One region of the Massilia oculi genome, then DNA from elsewhere that is predicted to be linked to it. Evidence: predicted binding sites of a transcription regulator. Region 1 holds the regulator's gene; each other region holds the start of a gene.
The links. Region 1 encodes sigma-54, which starts transcription at its own class of promoters, with help from an activator protein. Its sites were predicted from a motif close to TGGCANGNAANCTGCTTT; they were not measured.
Positions count from the first base shown of each region.

Region 1 (4,188 bases):
GACGAACCTGACTACATCGTCGAGAATTTTTCGTTCGTGCGCATGACCGAGAATGGCCAGCCGAGCTATCTGGTGTCGGGCAAGCGCCTTGCGCACATTCCGAATGGCGACGTGTCGCACGTCGACGAGCCGGTGCTGCGCGGCGTCGAGCCGGGCCGCCCGCCGATGACGGTGGTCGCGAAGAACGCGCAGATTCATCACCAGGAGCACCGGGTCGAACTGATGGGCGACGTCGACCTGCAGCGTCCCAAGACCGCGCAGAGCGAGGCGCTGCGCGTGCGCAGCCAGGCGCTCACCGTGCTGCCCGATGAAGAAATCGTGAAGACCGATCTGCCGATCGACATGCAACTTGGCGCGTCCACGCTCAAGGGCACCGGCATGGTCGCCAACAATGCGACCCAGCAGATGCACCTGTCCAGCCGCGGCCAGATCGTCTATCCGCCACGCCAGCGCTGATCCTTGAACGACGTGCGCCGCGTGCCAACCCGAGACCCGTTTCCAACCATGAAAAAACTCCTTGCTGCCGCTTTCCTTTCCCTGCTGTCGCTGACCGCGGCCGCCGAGCGCGCCGACTCGCTCAAGCCGGCCACCATCGAATACGACTCCGCCGACGTCGACGGCATCACGGGCACCCGCGTCTTCACCGGCAACGTGGTCCTGACCCGCGGCACGCTGCTGCTCAAGGCCGACCGCGCCGTGGTCAACGAGTCGCCGGAAGGGTATATGAGCGTGACGCTCACCGCGTCCAACGGCAAGCTGACCACCTTCCGCCAGAAGCGTGACGGCGGCCCCGACCTGTGGGTCGAAGGCCAGGCCGAGCGCATCGAGTACGACGAGCGTTCCGAGCTGGTGCGCCTGTACTCGAACGCCCTGATCAAGGAGCTCGAGAATTCGCGCATGACCAACCAGATCACCGGACCTTTCATCTCCTACGACAACCGCAAGGAAGTGGCCACCGTGCGCAACGACGTCAGCGGCCAGACCAAGGCCGGCGGCGGACGCGGCACCCTGATCCTGTCGCCCAAGCGCGCCCCGGCCGGAGGCGCGCAATGACGGCGATCCCGATGGAGCTGGGCGATTGCAGCACCCTGGTCGTCAAGGGCCTGCAGAAAAGCTATGGCAAGCGCCTGGTGGTGCGCGATGTGTCGCTGCAGGTCGAATGCGGTGAAGTGGTCGGCTTGCTGGGTCCGAACGGCGCCGGCAAGACCACGTCGTTCTACATGATCGTCGGCCTGGTGCCGTCGGATGCCGGCTCGATCGACATCAACGGCACCGACATCACCAGCCTGCCGATCCACCGCCGCGCGGTATTGGGCCTGTCCTACCTGCCGCAGGAGGCGTCGGTGTTCCGCAAGCTGACGGTGGAAGAGAACATCCGCGCCGTGCTCGAGCTGCAGAAGGACAACGGCAAGCCGCTGTCGAAAGACCAGATCAACGAGCGCCTCGACACCCTGCTGGCCGACCTGCAGATCGAGAAGCTGCGCGAGAATCCGGCGCTGTCGCTGTCGGGCGGCGAGCGCCGCCGCGTGGAAATCGCGCGCGCGCTGGCGACCAATCCGCGCTTCGTGCTGCTCGACGAACCGTTCGCCGGCGTCGACCCGATCGCCGTGATCGAGATCCAGCGCATCGTGCGCTTCCTGAAGGAGCGCCGGATCGGCGTTTTGATCACCGACCACAACGTGCGCGAGACGCTCGGCATCTGCGACCGCGCCTACATCATCAACCAGGGCGCGGTGCTTGCCTCCGGCCGCCCTGACGACATCATCGCGGACGAGTCGGTCCGCCGCGTGTACCTGGGTGAACACTTCCGCATGTGAGCGACGCCTAGATGAAACAGTCCCTGCAACTTCGCACTTCGCAGCACCTCGCGCTTACGCCGCAACTGCAGCAGTCGATCCGGTTGCTGCAACTGTCGACGCTCGAGCTGCACCAGGAGATCGAGCAGATACTGGGCGATAACCCCTTGCTCGAGCGGCTCGACGATCCGCTCGACCGTTCGGTACGCTTGCTGGCCGATGGCGCGATCAACAATGCGCCCGCCAACGGCGAGGCGCCACCGGCCCCCGGCCAGCAGGCCGAAGGCCAGGACGCGCCGGCGCAGGAGGGCGAGGGTTTCGAGAACGGCGCGGACCACGATCGCTTTGATGCCGACTGGAGCGAAGGCGGCGCGCCATCGTCGGGCGGCGGCGAGGACGAGGACGGCCGCCCGCAACTGGAAGCCTGCGCTATAACCCTGCGCGAACATCTGATGGAGCAGGTGCGCGAAGCCACCTTGTCGGCGCGCGACCGTGCGCTGGCCGAGCTGGTGATCGATGCGCTGGACGACAACGGCTACCTCGAGGAGCCGCTCGACGAGATCCACGCCAGGCTGCCCGAAGAGCTCGGGATCGAGATCGACGAATTGCGCTGCGCGCTGGCGCTGGTGCAGAGCATGGACCCGGTGGGCGTCGGCGCGCGCAGCGCGGCCGAGTGCCTGGCGCTGCAGATCCGGCGCATGCCCGGTGTGCCGCTGGTGACGCGGCGCATGGCGCTGACCATCGTCGAGGGTTACCTGAGCTGGTTCGCCCAGCGCGAATACAGCAAGCTGAAGAAGGCGCTCGACTGCGACGACGAAGACTTGCGCGAGGTGCAGGCCGTGGTGCGCCAATGCAATCCGCACCCGGGCGCGGCGTTTGCCTCGAACGTGTCGGACTACGTGGTGCCGGACGTGATCGTGCGCCGTTCCAAGAGCGGCTGGGCGGTCACCCTGAACCCGGACGTGATGCCGCGCCTGCGCGTGAACAGCCTGTACGCCAGCCTGCTCAAGCAGGGCAAGAGCGAGGCGCAGATGGGCGCGCAGATGCAGGAAGCGAAGTGGCTCATCAAGAATATGCGCCAGCGATTCGACACCATCCTGCGTGTGGCGGAGGCGATCGTCGAGCGCCAGCGCAATTTTTTCTCGCATGGCGCGGTTGCCATGCGGCCCCTTGTTTTACGTGAGATAGCTGATACACTAGGCCTACACGAGAGCACAATTTCTCGTGTCACAACGCAGAAATACATGCTGACCCCGCACGGCATGTTTGAGTTGAAGTATTTCTTCGGCAGCCACGTTGCCACCGAGGCGGGAGGCGAAGCATCCTCGACGGCAATCCGTGCGCTCATCGCACAATTGACAGGAGCAGAAGACCCTAGGAACCCATTGTCCGACAGCAAGATCGCGGAGATGCTCGGGGAACAAGGCATGGTCATCGCGCGCCGGACGGTTGCAAAATACCGTGAAGCCCTCAAGATACCCCCTGTAAGCCTCCGCAAGTCCTTGTAACTGCGCCGTCCACACCCGTCGTGCCTTGTCGCGTTGGTGTGGTCCACACGGTGCAACCTTTTCAAAGGAGTGTGTATGAACCTCACAATCAGTGGCCATCATCTCGAAGTAACCCCCGCCATCCGTGAATACGTTCAGAATAAGCTCGAGCGCATCATTCGCCATTTCGACCAGGTGATCGACACCCACGTCTTCCTGGCCGTCGACAACCTCACTGAAAAAGAAAAAAGGCAGAAAGCAGAGATCAACGTCCAGGTGTCGGGCAAGACCCTGCACGTGGCAAGCGTCGCGCAAGACCTGTACGCCGCGATCGACACGCTGATGGATAAACTGGACCGACAGATCCTCAAACACAAGCAGCAATTGAAAGACCATAGCCGTACCTCGATCAAACGCATGCCGGAAATCGGCGGCGAAGACGCTGCTGTCGCCTGATCAGGCGCAGGGCTCACACTAGCTAAGGGCGTCTGAGGGGACGCCCTTTTTGCATCCAGCGTTTCAGTTCTACCCGAGGCGCGTGTTCGGTAAAATGCAGGTCTCTTCATGATGGATCAACCCATGACCGACCACGTCCTGACCCGCATCGCCAACCGCACCGGCATCATCACACTGGACCGCCCGAAGGCGCTCAATTCGCTGTCGCTCGAGATGGTGCGCGCATTGACCGACATCCTCCTTGGCTGGCGCGACAATGGGCGGGTCGATGCAGTCGTGCTCACCAGCAGCAGCGAGAAGGCCTTGTGCGCGGGCGGCGACATTCGCTTCTTCCATGAAGTCGGACAGAAGGGGCCGACCGGCGGCAGCGCGCTGCTCGAGGATTTCTTTACCGAAGAATACGCGCTGAACCACCTGATCCACTTCTATCCCAAGCCCTATATCGCCAT
Region 1 is NZ_CP029343.1:2,490,598-2,494,785, reverse strand. It holds gene lptC (LPS export ABC transporter periplasmic protein LptC) at 1-456, shown strand, start outside; gene lptA (lipopolysaccharide transport periplasmic protein LptA) at 505-1,053, shown strand; gene lptB (LPS export ABC transporter ATP-binding protein) at 1,065-1,817, shown strand; gene DIR46_RS11515 (RNA polymerase factor sigma-54) at 1,829-3,304, shown strand; gene hpf (ribosome hibernation-promoting factor, HPF/YfiA family) at 3,380-3,739, shown strand; gene DIR46_RS11505 (enoyl-CoA hydratase/isomerase family protein) at 3,863-4,188, shown strand, end outside.

Region 2 (4,188 bases), 190 kb from region 1:
ACGCGCGCAGGCAGCTGGTGATCGATGACGGGTTGTCCGGATCGCGGACCATGAAGTCGATCACGTTCGTTTGCGTGAGCGCGGGGTACTTGGCCTCGAACTGCGCCTCCAGCTCGGACACGCCCAGCATGCTGCGCCAGCCCTGCTGCTCGGCCTGCGCCGACTGCGGCATCAGCGAATACTGGACCCGGACATCGAGCATGCGGGCCGTGTTTTCGGCCCGCTCGGTGTAGCGGGCCATCCAGAACAAATGGTCTGCGGTGCGGCTCAACATGCTAGTTCTCCAAAATCCAGGTGTCCTTGGTGCCGCCGCCCTGCGACGAATTGACCACCAGCGAACCTTCCTGCAGCGCCACCCGGGTCAGGCCGCCCGGCACCATCGAGACGGTCTTGCCCGACAGGACGAAGGGACGCAGGTCGATGTGGCGCGGCGCGATGCCCGATTCGACATAGGTCGGGCAAGCCGACAAGGCCAGCGTGGGCTGGGCGATATAGCCGTCCGGGTTCGCCACCAGGCGCTCCCGGAAGGCCTCGATCTCGGCGTGGGTCGAGGCCGGCCCGACCAGCATGCCGTAGCCGCCGGCGCCGTGCACCTCCTTCACCACCAGCTCGGGCAGCCGGGACAGGGTGTACGCGAGATCTTCTTTCTTCCTGCACTGGTAGGTCGGCACGTTGTTCAGGATCGGCTTCTCGCCCAGGTAGAATTCGATCATGTCCGGCACATAGGGATAGATCGACTTGTCGTCGGCCACCCCGGTGCCGATGGCATTGGCCAGGCCGACCCGCCCGGCTCGCACCGCGTCGAGCAGGCCCGGCACGCCCAGGGTGGACTCGGGGCGGAAGGCGCGTGGATCGAGGTAGTCGTCGTCGATGCGGCGATAGATGACGTCGACCTGCTTCGGCCCGCGCGTGGTGCGCATATAGACGGTGTCGTCGCTGACGTACAGGTCTTGCCCCTGCACCAGCGCCACCCCCATCTGCTGGGCCAGGAAGGCGTGTTCGAAATAGGCCGAGTTGTGCATGCCGGGCGTGAGCACGACCACGGTCGGGTCGAGCGGCCCGTCCGGCGCCACGGTGCGCAGGTTGTCGAGCAGCAGGTCGGGATAATGCTCGACCGGCGCCACGCGGTTGCTCGCGAACAGCGCAGGGAACAGCCGCATCATCATCTTGCGGTTTTCCAGCATGTAGGACACGCCGGAAGGCACCCGCAGATTGTCTTCCAGGACGTAGAACTCGCCCTCGCCCGCGCGCACGATGTCGACCCCGGCGATATGGGCATAGATATTCGAGGGTACCTTGACGCCCTGCATGGCGGGCCGGTATTGCGCATTGTTCAGGATCTGTTCGGGCGGGATGATGCCCGCCTTCAGGATATCCTGGTCGTGATAAACATCGTGCAGGAAGCGGTTCAGCGCGGTCACCCGCTGCACCAGGCCGGCCTGCAGCCTGGCCCATTCCGCGGCGTCGATCACGCGCGGGATGATGTCGAATGGGATCAGCCGCTCCTTGCCGGCGTTGTCGCCGTAGACGGCGAAGGTGATTCCTACCCGCTGGAAGGTCAGCTCGGCTTCGGCCCGCTTTTGCGCGATCAGTTGCGGCGACTGCAGCGCAAGCCAGCGCGCGAACGCGTCGTAATGAGGCCTTGCTGTTGCCGCAGCGGAATACATTTCATCGTAAAAGTTCGGCATCGGATCCTCCAGTGGCATAGGTGCAATCAAGAAACGTGCCAGCTCGGCGGCGCCGCACGAGAGAATTATATTGCGGGTATGAATCATGCTTGTGCACAGTTGAAACAGATATATGTCGATGTGCTGGTATCGTTCGTGACCACCCCTATAAAGGCATTCCCGCATGGCTATCCGGATCGCGCTGCACCACAAGACAAGCTACCGCTATGACCGGCAAGTCGCCCTCTCGCCGCATGAGGTGCGCCTGCGACCGGCGCCGCATGCGCGCACGCCGATCCTGTCGTATTCGCTGTCAGTCTTGCCGCAAGAGCATTTCATCAACTGGCAACAAGATCCGTACGGGAATTACATCGGCCGTTTCGTGTTCCCGGAAAAAACGGATACGCTCGCGTTCACGGTCGACCTGGTCGCCGACATGACCGTCATCAATCCCTTCGATTTCTTCATCGAGCAATATGCGGAGCATTTTCCCTTTGCCTATCCGGAGCAGTTGCAGGGGGAGCTGAGCGCCTATGCACAGCCCGAGCCGGCCGGTCCGCTGCTGCTGGCATGGGTGGCGGCGGCCCGGCGCGAGCTGCTGGCGCAGCCGATGAATACCACCGACTTCCTGGTGGCGATCAACCAACGCCTGCAGCGCGACATCGCCTATCTGCTGCGCATGGAACCGGGCGTGCAGACGCCGGAAGACACGCTGGAAAAGCGCTCCGGCTCCTGCCGCGACAGCGGCTGGCTGCTGGTGCAGATCCTGCGCACGATGGGGCTGGCGGCGCGTTTCGTCTCCGGCTACCTGATCCAGCTGCGCGCCGACCAGGAGGCGCTCGACGGTCCGAGCGGCCCTGTCGAGGACTTCACCGACCTGCACGCGTGGACCGAGGTGTACATCCCCGGCGCCGGCTGGATCGGGCTCGATCCGACATCGGGCATGCTGGCCGGCGAAGGCCATATCCCGCTCGCCTGCACGGCCCTGCCCTCGTCGGCGGCGCCGGTGACGGGCTTCAGCGACAAGGCCGAGTTCACCTTCGTCCACGAGATGACGATCACCCGCATCCATGAAGACCCGCGCGTGACCAAGCCGTATTCGGACGCCGACTGGCAGGCCATCGACCGCCTGGGCCGGCAGGTCGACGCCGACCTGCTGGCCCAGGACGTGCGCCTGACCCAGGGCGGAGAGCCCACCTTCGTCTCGATCGACGACATGGACGCGCCGGAGTGGAATACCCAGGCGCACGGCGACCGGAAACGCGCGCTGGCCGGCACGCTGGCGCAGCGGCTCAAGAATCATTTCGCACCCGGCGGCCTGCTGCACTACGGCCAGGGCAAATGGTATCCGGGCGAACCGCTGCCGCGCTGGGCGCTGAACATCTTCTGGCGCGTCGACGGCGAGCCGCTGTGGCGCGACCCCGGGCTGTTCTCGGAAGAACACGTCGACGACGGCTATGGCCCGAACACGCCGCCCGCTTCGCCGCCGCGCTGGTCGATGCGCTCGGCCTGCCCGCCGGCAGCGCCATCCCCGCCTATGAAGACGTGCTGCTGCAGGCCCGGCGCGAGCAGGCGCTGCCGCCCAACGTCGATCCCCTGCGGGCAGACCTCGACGCGCCGGAGGAACGGCGCCGGCTGGCGCGCCTGCTCGAACGCGGCCTGGGCCAGGTGGCCGGCCATGTGCTGCCGCTGCAGGCCGCGCCCGGCGCCGGCTGGCGCACCTCCGCCTGGCCGGTGCGGCGCGAACACCTGTACCTGCTCGAGGGCGACTCCCTGATCGGCCTGCGCCTGCCGCTGGCCACGCTGCCATGGGTGCCGCCGCGGGAGCGCGATCCCGGCTTCGAGGTCGACCCGTTCGCCCCGCGCGGCGCCCTGGTGGCCACGCACCATGCCGTGCAGCCGGCGCCGGACCGTGGTGCCGGCCAGCCTGCCGCTCCCTTCGAGCCGGCCGCGCCGGACGCACGCGAGGTAATCCACACCGCGCTGTGCCTCGAAGTGCGCGCCGGCCGCCTGCACGTCTTCATGCCGCCGCAACAGCGCCTCGAGGATTACCTGGCGCTGGCCGGCGCGGTCGAGGCCACCGCCGCCAGGCTCGGGATGAAGCTGCGGATCGAAGGCTATGCGCCGCCGCGCGACCCGCGCATCAAGCTGCTCAGCGTCACGCCAGACCCTGGCGTCATCGAAGTCAATATCCATCCGGCCGCCTCGTGGAACGAGCTGGTGCACAATGTGACGACCCTGTACCAGGAAGCGCGCCTCACGCGCCTGGGCACCGAGAAATTCATGCACGACGGCCGCCACACCGGCACCGGCGGCGGCAACCACGCCACGCTGGGCGGCGCCAGCGCCGAGGACAGCCCGATGCTGCGCCGTCCCGACCTGCTCAAGAGCCTGGTCACCTACTGGCAGATCCACCCGGCGCTCTCTTACCTGTTTTCGGGCACCTTCATCGGACCGACCAGCCAGGCGCCGCGCGTGGACGAGGCGCGCGACGACAACCTGTACGAGCTGGCGATCGCCT
Region 2 is NZ_CP029343.1:2,298,490-2,302,677, forward strand. It holds gene DIR46_RS10675 (alpha-E domain-containing protein) at 1-274, opposite strand, end outside; gene DIR46_RS10680 (circularly permuted type 2 ATP-grasp protein) at 276-1,688, opposite strand; partial or broken gene DIR46_RS10685 (transglutaminase family protein) at 1,852-4,188, shown strand, end outside.
Region 2: the regulator sigma-54 is predicted to act here: its motif matches at 1,712-1,729, upstream of DIR46_RS10680 (circularly permuted type 2 ATP-grasp protein).

Region 3 (4,188 bases), 340 kb from region 1:
GGTCGAGGTCGAATGGTTCGCCTCAACTTGTGAGCGCGCCGGCCTGCGCAACGGCTACCGCGAGCCGGGCCGGCTGGGCTGCGACCGCTTCGCCGCCGCCATCGGCGCCCGCGCGCTGGCGCCCGGCCAGGACCTGATCGTCGCCACTTGCGGCACCGCCACCACGGTCGACGCGGTCACGGCGGATGGCTTGTTCGTAGGCGGCATGATCCTGCCCGGGCTGGCGCTGATGGCGTCCAGCCTGGCCAGCAATACGGCGCAGCTGCCGCAGGTGGCGCCGGGCGCCCTGCCCGCGCTGTTCGGCGACAACACGCATGACGCGATTCTCTCCGGCGTGCTGTCGGCCCAGGCCGGCGCGATCGAACGCGCCGTGGCCGGACACCGCGCGTCGGCCTGCATCGTCTCGGGTGGCGCCGCGCCATATATCGCGCCGGCGCTCAAGGTCGCGCACCAGGTGGCCGATAATATCGTGCTGGTCGGCCTGCAGGCCGCGGCCGCATCGACGAAAGGGGAAACGGCTTGCTGAAATTCCTATTCTGGGCGCTGCTGGCCGCGAACGCGGCGCTGCTGGCCTATGGCCAGGGCGTCCTCGGCCAGCCAGGGGCCGGCGAGCGCGAGCCGGCGCGGCTGAAGAACCAGCTGGCGCCCGAACGCATCACGCAGCTGACGGCGGTCGAGGCCAAGCGCGCGCTCGACAAAGCCGAGCAGGAAGAAGCCGGAGAGGCCGCGCCGCCGGAGGCCGCCCCGCCTGCGCCTGCGCCTGCGCCCACGGCGCCGGTAACCGTCGCGGCCAACCTGGTCGCCTGCGTCCAGACCGGACCTTTCAGCGCGGCGGATGCACGCCGTTTCGAAGCGCGGGTGGCAAGCCTGGGCCTCGCGGCGCGCCAGTCGCGGGTCGAGGTCCCCTTCCAGGAAGTGACCAGCCGCCTTGTTTACCTGCCGCCGAACGGGGGCCGCGAAGGCGCCCAGCGCCGCGCGGCCGAGCTCAAGGAAAGCGGTGTCGAGAATTTTTACATCATGCAGGGCGACTCGCCGCTGCGCTGGGCCATCTCGCTGGGCGTGTTCAAGACCGACAGCGCGGCCCAGAAGCTGGTGGCCCAATTACAGCGCCAGGGCGTGCGCGGCGTGCAGGTGTTGCCGCGCGGTCCGCAGGGTACGCGTACGGCGTTCCAGTACCGCACGATCGAGCCAGCGCTGCGTACGCGGCTGGCCAGTTTCGCCAGCAATTATCCAGGCGCGACACTGGGCGATTGCCGTTAGCCCCCGTTACCCAACTGGCGCAGGCGTGCACGCACCAGTTGCGCCAGCGTGGCATCATCGAAAGCGCTTGCCAGCTGTTCCAGCCATTCGATCTCGCCCTCGCGCGTCCATTTTTCCAGCAGGTCCCTGAAATACGCCATGTCGCGCAGGCCGCCCTCGCCCTCGGCCTGCATGACGGGAAGACGGACATTGGCTTCGACAGGGTCCGGCGCCAGCGCGTACAGCGCGCGTGCCTTCGCATCATCGCTTGCGCGGCCCAGCCCGCCCTCGTGGATCAGGCCAAGCCAATATTTGGCGGCCGGTTGACCGGTCATGGTCACGCGGCACGCCGTCGCCCTTGAAATACATGACCCCGAGCCGCGAAGTACCAAGGAACTCATCGCCGTCAGCCGCCGCCGTCATCCAGCGCACGGCTTGCGCCATGCCCTGGGCCGGCTTGCGATACCAGGCTACGGCCTGCTTCATGTCCTTGGTCAGCCCCTCCCCATTTTCTTACATATCACCCGGATCGCGCTGGGCGTGCATAAGCGGCATCGAAAACGCCGCGCGCCGCCGCACGCTGGTAGCAGTGCGAGTTCTCGCCGATCGCGACGCGGACATAGCGGATCTCGTCCCGCACCCATTGCAGGGCGGCGACGGCCTGCGCCGAGGGCGCGCCCTGGCTGCGGAACCGGTTGGCCAACGACGCGAGCGCGCGCCTGCTGTCCGGTGGCGGGAACAAACCGCTGGCCCAGCGGGCGCCGCTCGACCGGCGACGCGCGGTCCCACGCACACTCGTCGAACCACTGTTTCCCGAGTACCGAGTGGGCGCCCGCCACGCCATGGGTCAGCCACAAGGTATCGCCTAGCCGCACGTCTTCCAGCTGACGTTGCGCTGCGGCGCCGTAGAGCCTCCGCGGGTGTCGAAAATCTTTACATCAAGTTATACGCAATAAAGCTCAAGTTAATCAAAACAACGGCTTAGCACGCTGGCACGGTAGTTGCATATATTCAAAATAAGTTGTTCTGGTAACATATAAATTATCTTGGGGAAATCATGAAAAAGATGTTTGGTACTGCACTGCTGGCTGTTGCTTGCGCAATCTCGACCTCGGCCTCTGCCGCGGTCCTGGAAATGGACAGCACGTTTAGCCCTGGAAAGCTGTCGACCGGTAGCTACAATCCCGTCTACGGCGGACTGTCCAACCTGACCGGAAACTATGAGGTCAACAGCCTCTCGTTCTCCTTCACCTTCCTGGACGATGGTACGGATACCTGGAGCAAATCGACCAGGACCACGACCACCTATGGCAATTACCAGCCGCACCCGTGGACCAACTGGATGTACCGCGAAGTCGGCGTGACCAATACGACCACCAAGACGTCCGAGCAGGAGCGCGCTACGCTGACGTTCGGCGATCTGGTGCTCGGCAGCGGCGCGACGACGCTGCACACGACGCAGGAAACGACCGGTTCGTACTCCTCCCTCCACTACGACGGGGCGGAGTGCAGGAACCAGAAACACAAGCAGAAGTGCACTTACTACAAATCGGTCGTTACCAATACCGATGTCCTGATCAAGAACGACTACAAGGGCGGCTTCGAGCTGACCGGCACGATCACCGAAAAGTCGCTCATCCAGCAGATGCTCGAACATGGCGCACTGTCGCTGAACCTCGCGATCGGCGGCGACCTGATGCTGACCGGCAGCAAGGTCTCGCTCGACTACACGCAGATCGAGATCCCGGCCGAAGTCCCTGAGCCGTCGAGCGTGCTGCTCGCAGGCGCCGGCCTGGCCGCCATCGGCTTCCTGCGCCGCCGCCGCAGCGCCGCACAGGCATAAGCGGTTTCTTTCCGCTCGAAGAAATGGCCGGTTCGCCGGCCATTTTTCATGGGCGCTGCACCGGCGCCCGCGTTCGACCGGTGGGCCGATCAGCGCTGGACCACGATCGGCTTGAAGCCGAGGCTGGCCGGCAGCGCGCGCATCGCCTCCATCGCTTCGGCGCGGCTGGCGTAGGGGCCGCCGTACAGGCGGTTCAGCGAACCCACCTTGACCACTTCGAGCTTGCCCAGCTCGACGCCGGCATTGGTAATCTTTTCGCCCATCGCCTCGGCGGTGCCGGCCCTGCCATAGGCCCCGAACTGGATGAAATAGCGGCCGGCGCTCGCCGGCGCCGGCGCCGGCGCCGGCGCCGACTCGGGCTCGACCTGATTCACCAGCGCCGCGCTGTCGGAATGGATGCGATCTTCGAGCATCAGCGCCTCGATCTCGGGCGGCGCCGACTGCGCGATCGATGCGACTTCGCGGCGCGCGGCCGCGACCTGCGCCGGCGGGACGATCGGATCGCCCGGGAACAGGCGCTCGATCTCGACTTCGTGGCTACCTTTACCCAGCAGCCCGAGCTTGAGCGCCGCCGTATACGACACGTCGATGATGCGGCTGGAATGGAAGGGACCGCGATCGTTGATGCGCACCACCACCGAATTGCCGGTATCGAGGCTGGTGACGCGCACGTAGGATGGAATCGGCAGGGTCGGATGCGCGGCCGTCATCTTGTACATATCGTACAGTTCGCCGGACGCCGTGCGCTGGCCGTGGAACTTCACGCCATACCAGGTGCTGACGCCACGCGCGCTGTACGGCTGGTCATTCCCCAGCGGTGTATAGGTCTTGCCCAGCACCGTGTAGGGACGGCTGGTCCACTTGTTGAAGGGCTCGGCCTTGACCACGGCGTCCGGCACGTCGAGCAGGCCGTCGGGGATGTCGTCGCCCGGGCCGTCGTCCTTGTAGTAGCCGCCGCGGCCCGACTTGGCGGGCGGCAGCTGGGGCGCCTTGCCATGCTTGGCGGTCGGTTTATGTGGCCAGGGGAAAGGATTGAGGCGCTTGTGTTCCCCAGTGCTGCTGCAGGCCGATACGAGAATGGCAACCGGTATGACCGCCAGGAAGCT
Region 3 is NZ_CP029343.1:2,150,076-2,154,263, forward strand. It holds gene DIR46_RS09975 (type III pantothenate kinase) at 1-526, shown strand, start outside; gene DIR46_RS09980 (SPOR domain-containing protein) at 520-1,260, shown strand; gene DIR46_RS26560 (hypothetical protein) at 1,257-1,574, opposite strand; gene DIR46_RS27930 (hypothetical protein) at 1,501-1,683, opposite strand; partial or broken gene DIR46_RS27935 (hypothetical protein) at 1,696-1,752, opposite strand; gene DIR46_RS09990 (hypothetical protein) at 1,760-1,981, opposite strand; gene DIR46_RS09995 (PEP-CTERM sorting domain-containing protein) at 2,297-3,082, shown strand; gene DIR46_RS10000 (septal ring lytic transglycosylase RlpA family protein) at 3,172-4,188, opposite strand, start outside.
Region 3: the regulator sigma-54 is predicted to act here: its motif matches at 2,230-2,247, upstream of DIR46_RS09995 (PEP-CTERM sorting domain-containing protein).

Region 4 (4,188 bases), 170 kb from region 1:
GTCGAGCGAGGACCGGGTCGGCGCCGCGATCTGCACGAAGGTGAACTTGCCGACCATGTCCGGATGCAGCTCGAGCATGCGCTCGACCGCCTGGAAGCGCTCGACGATGCCCTTGGTGTAGTCGAGACGGTCGACGCCAATGCCCAGCAGCTGGTCGGCCGGCAGTGACAGCGCCTGGCGGATCTCGGCGCGGCAGGCCGCGACGTCGCACTCGTCCGGGGCCGGCTGCGGCCAGGCGATCGAGATCGGGTATGGTTTCACCTGGGTCAGCTCGTTGCCGTAGCTGACGGTCGAAGCCTCGTTCTCGATGCGGGTCTCAAGGTAGCGGTCCACGGTGTCGAGGAAGTTCTTGCGGTGGAACGGCGTGTGGAAGCCGAGGATCGTGCTCCCAAGCATGCCGTCGAGGATCTCCTCGCGCCACGGGCAGATACCGAACGATTCCGGATTCGGCCAGGGGATGTGCCAGAAGGTGATGATGGTGGCCTTCGGCAGCACCGCGCGCACCATGCGCGGCAGCAGGGCGAAGTGGTAATCCTGCACCAGCACCACCGGGTTGTCGGAACGCGCTTCCGCGATCACGGCGTCGGCGAAGCGCTGGTTGACCCGGACGTATTCGGCCCAGTCGGTCGAGCGGAACACCGGCCGCACGTGGGCGATATGGCATAGCGGCCACAGGCCCTCGTTGGCGAAACCGTAGTAATAGCCCTGCTCTTCTTCCTTCGACAGCCAGACCCGGCGCAGCGTGTAGCTCGGGTCTTCGGGCGGCACGCGCACATGGTCGTTGGCGTCGACCGTGTCGCGGTCGGCCGAGCCGGCGCCGTGCGCGATCCAGGTGCCGGAGCAGGCGCGCATCACGGCTTCCACCGCCGTCACCAGGCCGCTGGCCGGGCGCTGCACCTTGACCCCATTCGGCGTGTTGACGTGGATGTAGGGTTCGCGGTTCGATACCACCAGGATCTCGTCGCCCGCCAGGTCCTGGTTCAGCAAGGTCTTGAGCGTGTCCGCGCCCCAGGTCTGGGATTCGACGCCGCTGCCCTGCAGGTCGCGGTTGTATTCGTTGAGCAGTGCGCGCAGTTCGCTGGCCAGGGGCGCGATCTCCGGCGGCATGGGCCCCGGGCGCCGGGGCGACAGTTCGCCGCGCAGCATCTCGCGCACGCCGTTGAGCCAGCCGTGCCAGCTCAGGTGCGCGATCAGCACCGTGATCAGGGAGATGGCGCCGGCCAGCACGACGAACAGGGCGAGGATGTATTTTTTGGTGTCTTCGCTGCGCCGCTCGATGAAGCTCATGTCCTGCACCAGGATCAGGCGGCCGGCGGTGGCGCCGTCCTGGGTCAGTTCGCGGCTCGAGACGTGCACCGGCCCCTGCGGCAGGCGCACCACGGGATTGGCGTCCTCGCCGCCCGCGCCCTGGCGGCAGCCAAGGGACTCCGGGTAAGTGTCGGTCTTGTAGCGCAGGGTTCCGCCGGGATCGCAGAAGGCGAGCGCATACAGGCGCTCGTCCTGGATCGCACGGCTGAACGCGTCGTTGATGCGCGGGGCATCATTGTCCTCGAGGTAGTTGAGCAGCGGCTGTTGCAACGTGCTCGATACCAGTTGAGAACGCGTATCGAGGTCCCGTACGAACCAGCGTACGGTGAGATTTTCCATCCATGGAATCGCGAAATAACCGAACAGCGCCAGCACCAGGGCCAGCGGGACGATGAAGCGCATGGATAGTTGTACCGATCTGAACCGCATGAAGCTCCTTCAAGATGGGACGACGTCGCCGACCATTTGAGTATAGCTATTTGCAAATTTTCACGTCGCAACGTTGCGCACCGCAACATATGGCTGGATCAACCGGTGGTTCCGGGCGACACTGGCACCCTGGAAGTTTATCCCTGTCTGTCATCCAGGTATGCGGTGCAGGACGAATTCAGCGCGCGGCCTGGCGTGGCGCTCCAGGCGATAGGTCAAAGTCTTGCCATCCTCGCTGAGGGTGACGGCCCAGACATTCGTTTCCGCGCCCGGCACGAGGTCGGCGGTGTACTTGTCGGCCAGGAAGGCCTGGGAACGCGCCGTGCCGCCCTCCTTCGCCATGCCGCCGTACATCGTGACCTTGTCCGGCGTGCCGTCCGCGTGGCGGTGATCGTGGCGCAGCTCCAGCCCGGCCTGCGGCCGGGTGAAGATCCAGGTGCGCGAACGGTCCTCCCCGACCTGCACCGGCATGCGGATCAGGGTCGGGCTGCAATCGACCCGGGTCGAGATCTTCTTGCCGGCGAACTCGTTGTTCGGGTCGACCGCATACGATTGCGCACCTTCGAAGCGCTGGCCGCACATGCCCTGCAAGGTGGCCATGAACTGATCGCGCGAGTCGCCCGGGACCGGGGTGGAGGCGCAGCCGGCGATCAGGGTGGCGGCCGCAATGACGGGGAGCATGGCTTTCATTGGATTCCGGTTGTTATTAAACGAATAGCAAGAGTAACACGGTAGACCTTGCAAAAATCCTGCTTGCTTCCTCGCTGATATTCCTTGCACACTGCCATCTCCAATATGCAAGACAGGATCACGATGTCCGTTTCCCCTACCGTGCGCCGCACCGGCGCCCTGCTCCTCGCCATCTCCGCAATGAGTCTTTCGCCGCTGGCCTGCGCCACCACCATCCTCTTCGTCGGCAACAGCTTCACCTACGGCGCCGGTGCGCCGCCGGTGAACGGCTTTCGCCCGCACACGGTAACCGACCTCAACGGCACGAAGATCGGCGGCGTACCGGCGCTGTTCAAGGCGATGACGGAGCAGGCGGGACTGGACTACGCGGTGAGCCTGGAGACGAAAGGCGGCGCCGGCCTCGATTTTCATTACAAGCACCGCCACGGCGTCATCGTGAAGCCGTGGGATATCGTGCTGCTGCAAGGGTACAGCACGCTGGACCAGGACGCGCCCGGCGATCCCGCAAAACTGATCCATTACAGCGGCCTGCTGGCCCGGGCATTCCATCAGCAGAATCCGCAGGTCGACGTACGCCTGAATGCGACCTGGTCGCGCGCCGACCAGACCTGGCTGGCGAACGGCGCCTGGTACGGCAAGCCGATCGGGCAGATGGCGCTGGACGTTCGCCGCGGCCATGACGCGGCCCATGCGGCATCGCGCTTCATCAGCGGCGTGATCCCGGTTGGCGAAGCATGGAATCGCGCCTTCGCCAGCGGCGTGGCGGCCGCCAATCCCTATCGCGCCATACCGGCCGGCCAGGTGAATCTATGGGCGGACGACGCCTATCACGGCAGCGCGCACGGCTATTATCTGGAGGCGCTGACCATCTTCGGCAGCGTGACCGGACGCGATCCGCGCTCGCTCGGCGCGGGCGACGCGATCGCACGCGAGATCGGCATCGACGCGCGTAGCGCGGCCGCCCTGCAGGGCATTGCTGCGGAACAGCTGGCCTCTGAAAAAGTCCTGGAACCGGCCCTGCCCTGACGCGGGAAATCGGGCCGCAAAAGAAAACGCCACCTGGACGGTGGCGTTTCGTTTTGCGCGACCGGCATGTGTCAGCCGAAGATGAAATACAGAATGACGAGCACGACAGCAGGAATACCCAGCAGCCAGCCAATGAAATACTTACCCATGATGAACTCCTCTCAGATGCTTGTTGTCGATGGATTCATGATGCCGGGCACGAGCAGCATGGTCAGTTAGGTACTGCACATCCAAGGAAATTGACCTCACGCTTGTTTCGATAACGCAAGATGCGCACGCCAGAGAAGGCGGTGCGCCGGGTATTTCCACGCAGGGCTATACTGAATCATCACTTGTCGCCATGCAGAAGTCCTGGCTCAACATTATCGGGACGATGCCGCAGGCGATTGCCATCACACCATTTTTACAGGGGGTACTATGCCAACAACCTGGACGATCGCAGCCAATGCCGGCCGTGCACGCATCTTTTCCGACGCCGATAACGCGGCATCCTTGAAGGAGGTCGAAGACATGGTCAATCCGTCCGCGCAACAGCGCGAGATGGACATCGTCACTGACAAGATGAGCCCGCGCGCCGCACAGAATAGCGGCCACAGTATCGGTGGCGGGCAAGGCGGCGGCTTCGAACACGCGGCTGCGGCAGGCGCGCCGGGCAGCGATTACCAGCCGGCCGTCACGCCGACCGAGCACGAGACGCAGAAATTTGCCAAGGATGTGTCGAACTACCTGCGGCAG
Region 4 is NZ_CP029343.1:2,319,318-2,323,505, forward strand. It holds gene DIR46_RS10755 (alpha,alpha-trehalose-phosphate synthase (UDP-forming)) at 1-1,737, opposite strand, end outside; gene DIR46_RS10760 (putative periplasmic lipoprotein) at 1,888-2,427, opposite strand; gene DIR46_RS10765 (PEP-CTERM sorting domain-containing protein) at 2,551-3,453, shown strand; gene DIR46_RS10770 (host attachment protein) at 3,871-4,188, shown strand, end outside.
Region 4: the regulator sigma-54 is predicted to act here: its motif matches at 2,476-2,493, upstream of DIR46_RS10765 (PEP-CTERM sorting domain-containing protein).